Regions from separate parts of the Streptosporangium album genome, predicted to be linked through region 1. Evidence: riboswitches for the same ligand, from Rfam matches in the RefSeq annotation. Region 1 holds a riboswitch; the other holds the start of a gene.
The links. A riboswitch is a leader RNA that binds a small molecule or an ion and turns the genes downstream of it on or off. The one in region 1 is predicted to bind guanidine.
Positions count from the first base shown of each region.

Region 2: linked by a shared signal. The riboswitch ahead of FHR32_RS11660 (DMT family transporter) and the one ahead of FHR32_RS09755 (MBL fold metallo-hydrolase) in region 1 are both predicted to bind guanidine.

Region 1 covers NZ_JACHJU010000001.1:2,084,629-2,088,989, reverse strand. Annotated here, with positions in the region: gene FHR32_RS09765 (hypothetical protein) at 1-255, opposite strand, end outside; gene FHR32_RS09760 (hypothetical protein) at 258-527, opposite strand; gene FHR32_RS09755 (MBL fold metallo-hydrolase) at 871-1,776, opposite strand; guanidine-III (ykkC-III) riboswitch at 1,788-1,855, opposite strand; gene FHR32_RS09750 (hypothetical protein) at 2,157-2,654, shown strand; gene FHR32_RS09745 (alpha/beta hydrolase) at 2,848-3,843, opposite strand; gene FHR32_RS09740 (pyridoxine/pyridoxamine 5'-phosphate oxidase) at 4,001-4,361, opposite strand, start outside.
Region 2 covers NZ_JACHJU010000001.1:2,477,584-2,481,944, forward strand. Annotated here, with positions in the region: gene FHR32_RS11640 (GNAT family N-acetyltransferase) at 1-52, opposite strand, end outside; gene FHR32_RS11645 (hypothetical protein) at 145-612, shown strand; gene FHR32_RS11650 (SRPBCC family protein) at 662-1,129, opposite strand; gene FHR32_RS11655 (VOC family protein) at 1,154-1,540, opposite strand; gene FHR32_RS11660 (DMT family transporter) at 1,606-1,929, opposite strand; guanidine-III (ykkC-III) riboswitch at 1,947-2,013, opposite strand; gene FHR32_RS11665 (acyl-CoA dehydrogenase) at 2,453-4,276, shown strand.

The DNA.
Region 1 (4,361 bases):
GGCGAATCCGACTGCGAGGACGTGCAAGCCCGGCTTGCCGGCCTGGTCGCGCGCGATCTCAGCCTCCTGAGGGCTGGCGAACCAGTCGTCCCAGCCATTGGGGTCTACTGGCATCAGGTCGACCACGCAGTCGCTCAGCGACACCAGGCCCGTGCTGGGAAGGGCGGTGTCCTGCCAGTCCTGGCGATCAGCGCGTGGGGCGACCCGATAGCCGGCAAGGGCGTAGCCGGGCTCCATCGCGCCATCTCTTCTCAAGATCAGTCCTTTTGGGGTTGGTCCGGGCAGCTGGCCTCGACCCACGTTGCGGTGAGGTCCCGGCAGACGATGGTGGTGGACCCGGTGTGGCAGGCGATCTCGTGGGCGCATCCGTCCGGGTGCGGCAGCACCTCGTCCAGGATGACCTCACCGAGTCGGGTCACGCGAGGCATGTCTGATGCGGTCTGCAGCGTGAAGCGGGTCACGCCCGTGTAGCGGATGGTCAGGTCTTCCTCGTGTTTCCAGCAGTTGTGCCGGAATCCGAGCTGCATCCAGCCGTCGTCACCGTCCTCACCGGACAGGGTCTGGTCCAGCTTCAGTTCGGGTACGGCCAGGGGCTGGGCGAACGTATCGGCCTGGTTCTCGCTCGGGGCTAGCCACGCGCCGACGGGGTCGTCCTCGGGAAACGATCACCCTGATTCCGGGAAGCGATCTTCCTGGCACCTACTCCGCGCCTGGCAAGGGCCACTCGTGAACTCTCCACAAGGTCGAGTGGCCCGGTTCCGTATTATGGATCCGGGCCTTTTCGCTGTTCAGCGGCTATGCGGTCGGTTCCTCCGTGGGGGAGGCCGTACGGCCTCGGCAGGGCTCTCGCGGACTGGAGCCGGCGAAAAGTCAGCCAACACCGCCTGAGCCCTGCGCAGTGCCCTTGCGGCAGATGACGAAGTCGGCGAAGGCATGTCGGCCGGGCCGGTCGCCGATCGCATCGATCGCCTTGCGGATGCCGCGTAATTGATCCACGGTCATCTGCAGCGGCGGTTCGTCCGGCTGGTAGGTGGTGAGGACGGGGTAGTCCACACCCGGCTCGTTGGTCATCTCGATGTGGCAGCCGAGGACGTGGGTGACCGGCCGGACGTCGGCGAACCCGATCAAGCGGTCGATAGTCCTGCCGAAGGCGGCCCAGTCCTCCACATACAGCCGTCCTGGATACACCGTGTCGCCGGTGAGCAGGAATCCGGTGTGGGGGTCGTAGAACGTGACGGCCGCCTCATGGTGCCCGGGGGTGGCCAGGCACTCCAGTACTCGGCCCCCGAGATCGACTTGAGCCACCCGGTCGGGGGCGTCGGCGAACCCGAAGTACTCCCAGGCGCTTTTCAGATCCGCTCCCACGACGACGGTGTCGGGGCGGTCGGTGAACTGGGCGTCTCCGGCGATGTGGTCACGGTGGGCGTGGGTGTGCAGGACGAGCAGCGGGTAGCCGTCTCGGGGATGCTCGGCCAGCCGGCGTCCGGTCAGGTCGTCGACGACCCGGCGCAGAGGGAAGAACTCGGCGGACGCGGTGGCTCCGGTGTCGATGAGTACGGCTCGGGTGCTGCCGAACATCAGGAACAGGAATGGCGCCTCGTAGTTGATCGCCATGTTCTGGCGCAGGATGAACGTGTGCTCGTCGTAGGAGTACACCTGGATGTCGGGATCGGTGTTGTGCTTCGCTGACGGCGACCCGTGGATCCAGCGGACGTCCAGTGCGCGAGGCTCGGGCGTCTCAGACGTGAAATCGACCGGATGCGTGCTTCCGCCCATGACGTCTCCTGAGAGCGTCGTCTTGGCAGTCCGGGTACGGCGCCCATCTCGTCCGGGGCAGGCGCTTATGCGCCTCCAGGGGGAAACTTATACGCACCGACCGGGCCGTTCAACCGTTCTCACCCGCGGACCTGCTTGGGCGGGGCTGGGCCACCGCTCAGCGGCCTCGGCGGGTGACCCTGACCGCTGGCCGGCGAGACCTCCGATTCCGGCGAGATGGTGCGTGTCTTTCCGCAACGCCTCCGCGATGGCCATGCTCCATCACCCCAAGGTCCGAATGGCCCTGCTCTCATCAGGAGGAAGGCCCGGTTCCAGTTCACAGCACGGTTCCGAAAGGTAAAATCCACGCTGTGCGTATCAACCGCTGACAGGACTTCGGTGTGACTGCCAGAACGACACGCAAGATCTGGATACCGGTCGCGGTCGCGGTCGTCCTGGCAGGCGTGATCATCGCGACCTCGTATGAGGTTCTGCCAACGCTGCGGGTCGAGTGGTGCAAGCTGTTTCCCGAGCAGCGCTCCGCGGTCGCCACTCCACCGCCCGACGCAACCCCGGAACAGGTCGTCACGGCATACCTGCAAGCCGTGGCGGCCAGGGACGACGACACCGCGCGGGCCCTGTCCGCACCCTCTTTCCTGGCGAGGCATGGCGATAGGGGCATCGGCTGCTCCTATCGCCGTCTTGACCTGATCTGGGTTGGCGAACCCCGTACAGACAGTTCTGCATATGCCCGGCTCGTGTCCGCTGTTCCTACCCGATACAAGGTCGATCTGGAGGAAGAGGGGCCCGAAATGGACGGGGAACGTCGTTACGACTTCCTGGTCGGCCGAAACGCTCCCTCGGAGCGGTGGCGGATCATCGACTACGGCAACGGATGAGGCAGGGCTGGAAAACATACTGGGCCCGGAACACCCGGGGGTGGCCGGGCTCCTCAGAGCCCCGGCCTGAGGTCAGGACTCCTCGACATGCGACACCCGGAGATAGGCGCGCCGGGTGGTCATGGTGACCGGTGCGGCCAGCGGCATATCCGTTGTCCGGACGCCCGGTCGTCTTCTCGTGAACGCCACGAACTCAATCGTTCACGTTTTCTTTCAGCCATGAATTGATCAGGTTTGACACCTGCCGTGAGTTGCGATCCATCATGATCATGTGGGAGTTCCCGCGGTAGCCTTCGGACGGCAGGTCGATCCAGGTCGACTTGCCACCGGCCTTCCGCAGGGCGTCATGGAACCTCCTGGTAGAGGTGTACAGCTCCGTCCATGAGTTGCCGGGTTCGTTCAGCCCGAGACGGTCGCCCCAGATGATGAGGTGCGGAATCCGGCTAAGCCGTTTGAGGTCCACGGAGTCCGGGTCGGGAGCGCCTGACGGCTCGATCGCGACGTGGGCGCGGACGAGGTCGGGCGCGGCGATCGTCGAGGCGAATCCGAGCGGTCCAGCGGCGCTGTGGGTGAGTACCACGTTCGGCCCGACCTGGGCGACGAGCGCGTTGTACCCGGCCTGGGTGGACTGGTCGTACGTCCGAAAGCGAGGCACCACCTGCTTGACGAACCGGTCGAATGCGGCGACGGGGAACTGCGTGTCGGGATACGGCCGACGCTTCGCCGGATCGGTGGCGTACGATCCGGCGGGGCCGATCCGAAACAGCTCCCACAGCTCCTGCTTGGTGCGGAACAGTGGTTCTGCCTGGGAGATTTCCGGATAGCGCTGCCATGAGGCGCGGCCACCGCCGAAGCCGTCGGCCAGGTGGACGTCGTGCCCACCGGCGAGGAACTGCTGCTGCCATCCCGGTCGGCCGTCCGGCGTGGTTTCGAAGGAGACGCCGGTGAGGCCGCCGCCGTGCCACATGAGCAGCGGCAACGAACTGCGGGGGCGTGCCAGCCGTACGAACTGGACGTAGACCTGACCGGTTTCGAAATCCCCGTTGGGATCCACGCGGGCCGGGGACCGCCCTGCCGCGACGAATGCGTCCCGGGACGGCGCATCGGCGAGAGTGATTGATTTTCCGCCGACGAAGTAGCTGCCCACTTCTCGCACGTGAATGCCGCCGTCGTCATTCGACAGAGCCATTCCTCCGGCGGATAAGGCGATCACGCCGGGCACGGCGCTTCCCAACAATTCGCGACGCTTCACTCTTGCTCCTCTTGGGTGCTAACCCCAATTTCTGAATGCGGATTACTGTCTTCAGGAGTCGTACGACCCGATGCGCCACGGCCAGGGCCTCAGCTCAAGGGCTGAGGATCCGCTGGACCCACTGGTCCCCCACGAGCCGATGTCTCCGGCGATCATGCAGGCGGTCAGGACGGCCCGCCTGAAGGAACTCGATCTCCACAGGCGTGACGACGAACCCCGCCCAGTGCGGAGGCACCGGCACGGGTGTGCCCGGAGGCCAGCGGCGGGAGGCCGCAGCCATGTCCGATTCCAGCTCAGCCCGGCCCGGAACCGGTGCGGACTGATGGCTCACCCAGGCTGCGAGCTGGGCGGGCCGAGCGCGACGGTGAAACTCCTCCTGTGCCTCCGCCTCGCTCATGCGTGCCGCGACACCGCGTATCATGACCTGCCGTCGTAGTGACATCCAGACGAACATC
Region 2 (4,361 bases), 390 kb from region 1:
CCACGAGCAGCGGAACGTCCTCGGCCCGGGCGATACGGAAGGTCACTGTCATGACGGCCAACCTATCGAGGGGCCGTGGCTCAGGGATGGGTCAGGGTTGCTCCCCGATGCGGTCAGGGGGTCCGGAAGGGCAGTGTTGGTGTCATGAACGACGAACTGACTCGACGTGACGAGATGTCCCTCGCCGGTGCGGCCCTGCGGGGAGCGCCGTGGAGGGCCGCCGCGGTGACCGGTGGCGCGGTCGCGGCCGCCAGTTTCGGCATGGGCGTGCTCCTGCCGGGGAACGCCGACCTGACCTGGGCCCTGTCTCTCGGCATCGGCCTGTTCGCGCTGATCGCGGCGGTCGGCTCGGTCAGCAGGCCCGATCGCGGGGACCGGGTGACCCGGCAGGCCCGCCTCTGGGCCCTGCGCCGCCCCTGGCGGTTCTCCCTCTACCCGGCGCTCGGCGCCGCCGCGCTCATGTATCCCGTCCAGCTCGTCGTCGACGACGAGGGCGTGTTCGGCGCCGCGCTGGACGCGCTGCAGGGCGGTGTCGCGGTCTATCTGATCACCGCCGTCCTGGCCCTGACCCTCAGGGGACGCGGCCAGTCATCCCTGCCCCACGGCCACTGACCGGATCTCCGCCGGCGCCCGAGAGGGCCGGCGGGGACGGCATGTCCTCTCAGGCCCGCTCCACCACCCGCTTGATGCCTTCCAGAGTCCGCCGCATGTTGGCCTCGTTGTGGGCGGCCCTGTCCCGGACACCGGTGACCAGCCCGCCGACGACCCGCATGAAGGGGCCACGGGTGTCCCAGGTGCCCTGCTCCACGTGACAGCCCGTCCTGGTGGGGGTGATGCCGAAGCGCCACAGGGCCACGTCCAGCAGACCGGCGGCGCGGACGTGGTAGGCGAAGACCCTGCCGGGGTCGGCGGCGGTCACCGTGCAGACCGTGGACCAGTGCCGCCGCCCGCGGCTGTTGTGCCCCCGGAACCGGGCACCGGGCCGCGCCTCCCGGATCCGTCCGACCCATTCGGCACTCAGGCACTCGACGTTCCAGGCACTCATGTCGGTGATGTCGGTGACCAGCGCGTAGACCACTGCGGGCGGCGCCGAGACGTGGATGCTCACAGACGCGCTCGGGGGGCTCATGACGGCAGCATCCCCGACATAACATCACTCCGGCAAGAGCTGCCGGGTCCTCTCGTACTCGGCACGGCAGACGCAGAACTCGTTGCCCTCCGGGTCGAGCATGGTCACCCAGCCGACGCCTTCGGAGTCCCGCCGGTCGTCGTGGACCGTGGCGCCGAGCCCGAGCAGGCGTTCGACCTCCTGGTCGCGGGTGGTGCCGTCCGTACCGGTGACGTCCAGATGAATGCGGTTCTTGACCGTCTTGCCCTCCGGAACCCGGATGAACAGCAGATCCAGCTTGCCCTGGAGGAGAATCTCGTCGTCCTCCGGCTTGTCGTCCGGGTGGATCTCCCAGCCGGTGGCGTTGCTCCAGAAAGCCGCCAGCTCGTACGGCTGGGCGCAGTCAATGGTCACGAAGTGAACGTCGATCATGCCTCTACCCAACCGCGACACCACCTAAGGCGTCAAGATGGTTCTTCCTCCGCCGTCAGGGATGCTCAGTGGCCGCCACCGGCGAGGTTGAGGCCGACGACTCCGGCGAGAATGAGGGCGATCGAGACGATCTTGAGAAACGACACGTCGTCGCCGAGGAACAGCATGCCCAGAGACGCGGTGCCGACGGCGCCGATGCCCGTCCAGACGGCGTAGGCCGTACCGACCTCAAGGCTCTTGAGGCCCATGGCGAGGAGGCCGAAGCTGAGGACGGCCGAGACGGCGAACGCGACGCTCGGCAGTGGCACGGAGAACCCGTGGCTCATCTTGAGCGCGTAGGCCATGGCGACCTCGAACAGACCGGCGACGATGATGACGACCCAGGCCATGACGGCTCCTTCCATAAGGAGCGTCGTCTTTTCAGACCGGGTACGGCGCATCTCGTCCGGGAGCCGCCCTCATGGGAGCTCTAGTGGCAGAGCGTAGCAGTGGAAGTGCCCCCAGGGGTCGGCCGGGGCCCGCGCCGCGATCTCGCCGGGGATCCCCCACAGCGCGAGGTCCGCGCGCCACCGCTCGCCCATGAGACCGAGCCTGGAACGGCGAGACCTCCCGCTTCAGCCCCGCGCTCCGGACGGCCCCTCCGTGTCGCCCTGTCGCGCCGGGTGACCACCGGACCGCGACGTCACGCCGGCCGTACGGAGCAGGAGGCCGGCATGCGCCTCGGAACCGGCCGACCAGCGTGAGGACGGAGAGACGAGCGGAGAAGGCGGCGCGGGGTGTCCTACTGGTGCGATGTGACAAACGTCCTATCAGGGCGGTTTTTTTGGGGTTACTGGCGGGTAGCATTGTCGGTAAGGTTACTGGCCAGTATGTAACGAGTCCCGGTTCCCCCGGTTTCAAGGAGCAGACCCCATGGGCCACTACAAGAGCAACATCCGTGACCTGGAGTTCAATCTCTTCGAGGTGTTCGGGCGCCGGGAGATCCTGGGCACAGGACCCTACGCCGACCTCGACGAGGAGACCGTGCGGACCATCCTCGGCGAGGTCAACCGCCTGGCGACGGGCGTGCTGGCCGACTCCTTCGAAGAGGGTGACCGCACGCCCCCGGTCTTCGACCCCGCCACCGGGACGGTGACGATGCCGGAGGGCTTCAAGAAGTCCTTCGCCGCCTACCGTGACGCCGGCTGGACCAACCTCGGCCTGCCCGCCGAGCTGAACGGCCCCGGCCTGCCCAACAGCGTGAACTGGTCACTGGCCGAGATGGTCCTCGGCTCGAACCCGGCGATCTGGATGTACGCCAGCGGCCCGGCCTTCGCCCACGTGATGCACGTGATCGGCACCGAGGACCAGAGGCGCTACGCCGAGCTGGCCATCGAGAACCAGTGGGGCGCCACCATGGTCCTCACCGAGCCCGACGCCGGCTCCGACGTGGGCGCCGGCCGCGCGAAGGCCGTCCAGCAGCCCGACGGCACCTGGCACATCGAGGGCGTCAAGCGCTTCATCACCAGCGCCGAGCACGACATGGCCGAAAACATCTTCCATCTGGTCCTGGCCCGTCCCGAGGGACACGGCGTGGGCACCAAGGGCCTGTCGATGTTCCTGGTCTCGAAGTATCACGCCGACCTCTCGACCGGCGAGCTCGGCGAGCGCAACGGCGTCTACGTCACCAACGTCGAGAAGAAGATGGGCCTGAAGGTCTCCACGACCTGCGAGCTCACCTTCGGCGAGAAGCACCCGGCCGTGGGCACGCTGATCGGTGACGTGCACGAGGGCATCAAGCAGATGTTCATGATCATCGAGCACGCCCGGATGATGGTGGGCACCAAGGCGATCGCCACGCTCTCCACCGGCTACCTCAACGCCCTGGAGTACGCCAAGTCCCGCAAGCAGGGCGCCGACCTCACCCAGATGGCCGACAAGTCGGCCCCGCGCGTGGCCATCACCCGCCACCCGGACGTGCGCCGCGAGCTCATGCTCCAGAAGTCGTACGCCGAGGGCATGCGGGCACTGGTCCTGCTCACCGCCACCTACCAGGACGCGGTGCAGATCGCCGGCTTCGAGGGCCGCCGGGACGAGCACGCCGAGGCGATGAACGACCTGCTGCTCCCCCTGGTCAAGGGCGTCGGCTCCGAGCGCTCCTACGAGTTGCTGGCCCGCTCGCTGCAGACCCTGGGCGGCTCCGGCTACCTGCAGGACTACCCGATCGAGCAGTACATCCGGGACGCCAAGATCGACTCTCTGTACGAGGGCACGACGGCGATCCAGGGCATGGACCTGTTCTTCCGCAAGGTCCTGCGCAACCAGGGCACCGCCCTGGGCTCGCTGTACGGAGACATCAAGGCCTTCGCCGCCTCCGAGGCGGGCAACGGCCGCCTCAAGGAGGAGCGCAAGCTCCTCGACGAGGCCGCCGACGAGGTCAAGGCCATGGCCGACACCCTGGCGGGCTGGGCCATCGGCTCGCTGGAGGCCCCGGAGGAGGTCTACAAGGTCGGCCTCAACACCACCCGGTTCCTGCTCGCCCTGGGCGACGTGGTCATCGGCTGGCTGCTCCTGCGCCAGGCCGAGGTGGCGCTGGCCGCGCTGGGCTCCTCCGACAAGGACAAGGCCTTCTACACCGGCAAGGTCGCGGCGGCCTCGTTCTTCGCCCAGACCATCCTGCCCCGCCTCACCGCCGAGCGTCGCGTGCTGGACGCCACCAACCAGGACCTGATGGAGCTCCCGGAGGAGTCCTTCTAAGTCTGAAGCCGCCTGCTCCCTCGGCAGCCGACACTGAGGGGCGATCCTTCTCCCGAAGGATCGCCCCTCACCCGTTTCCTCCGCC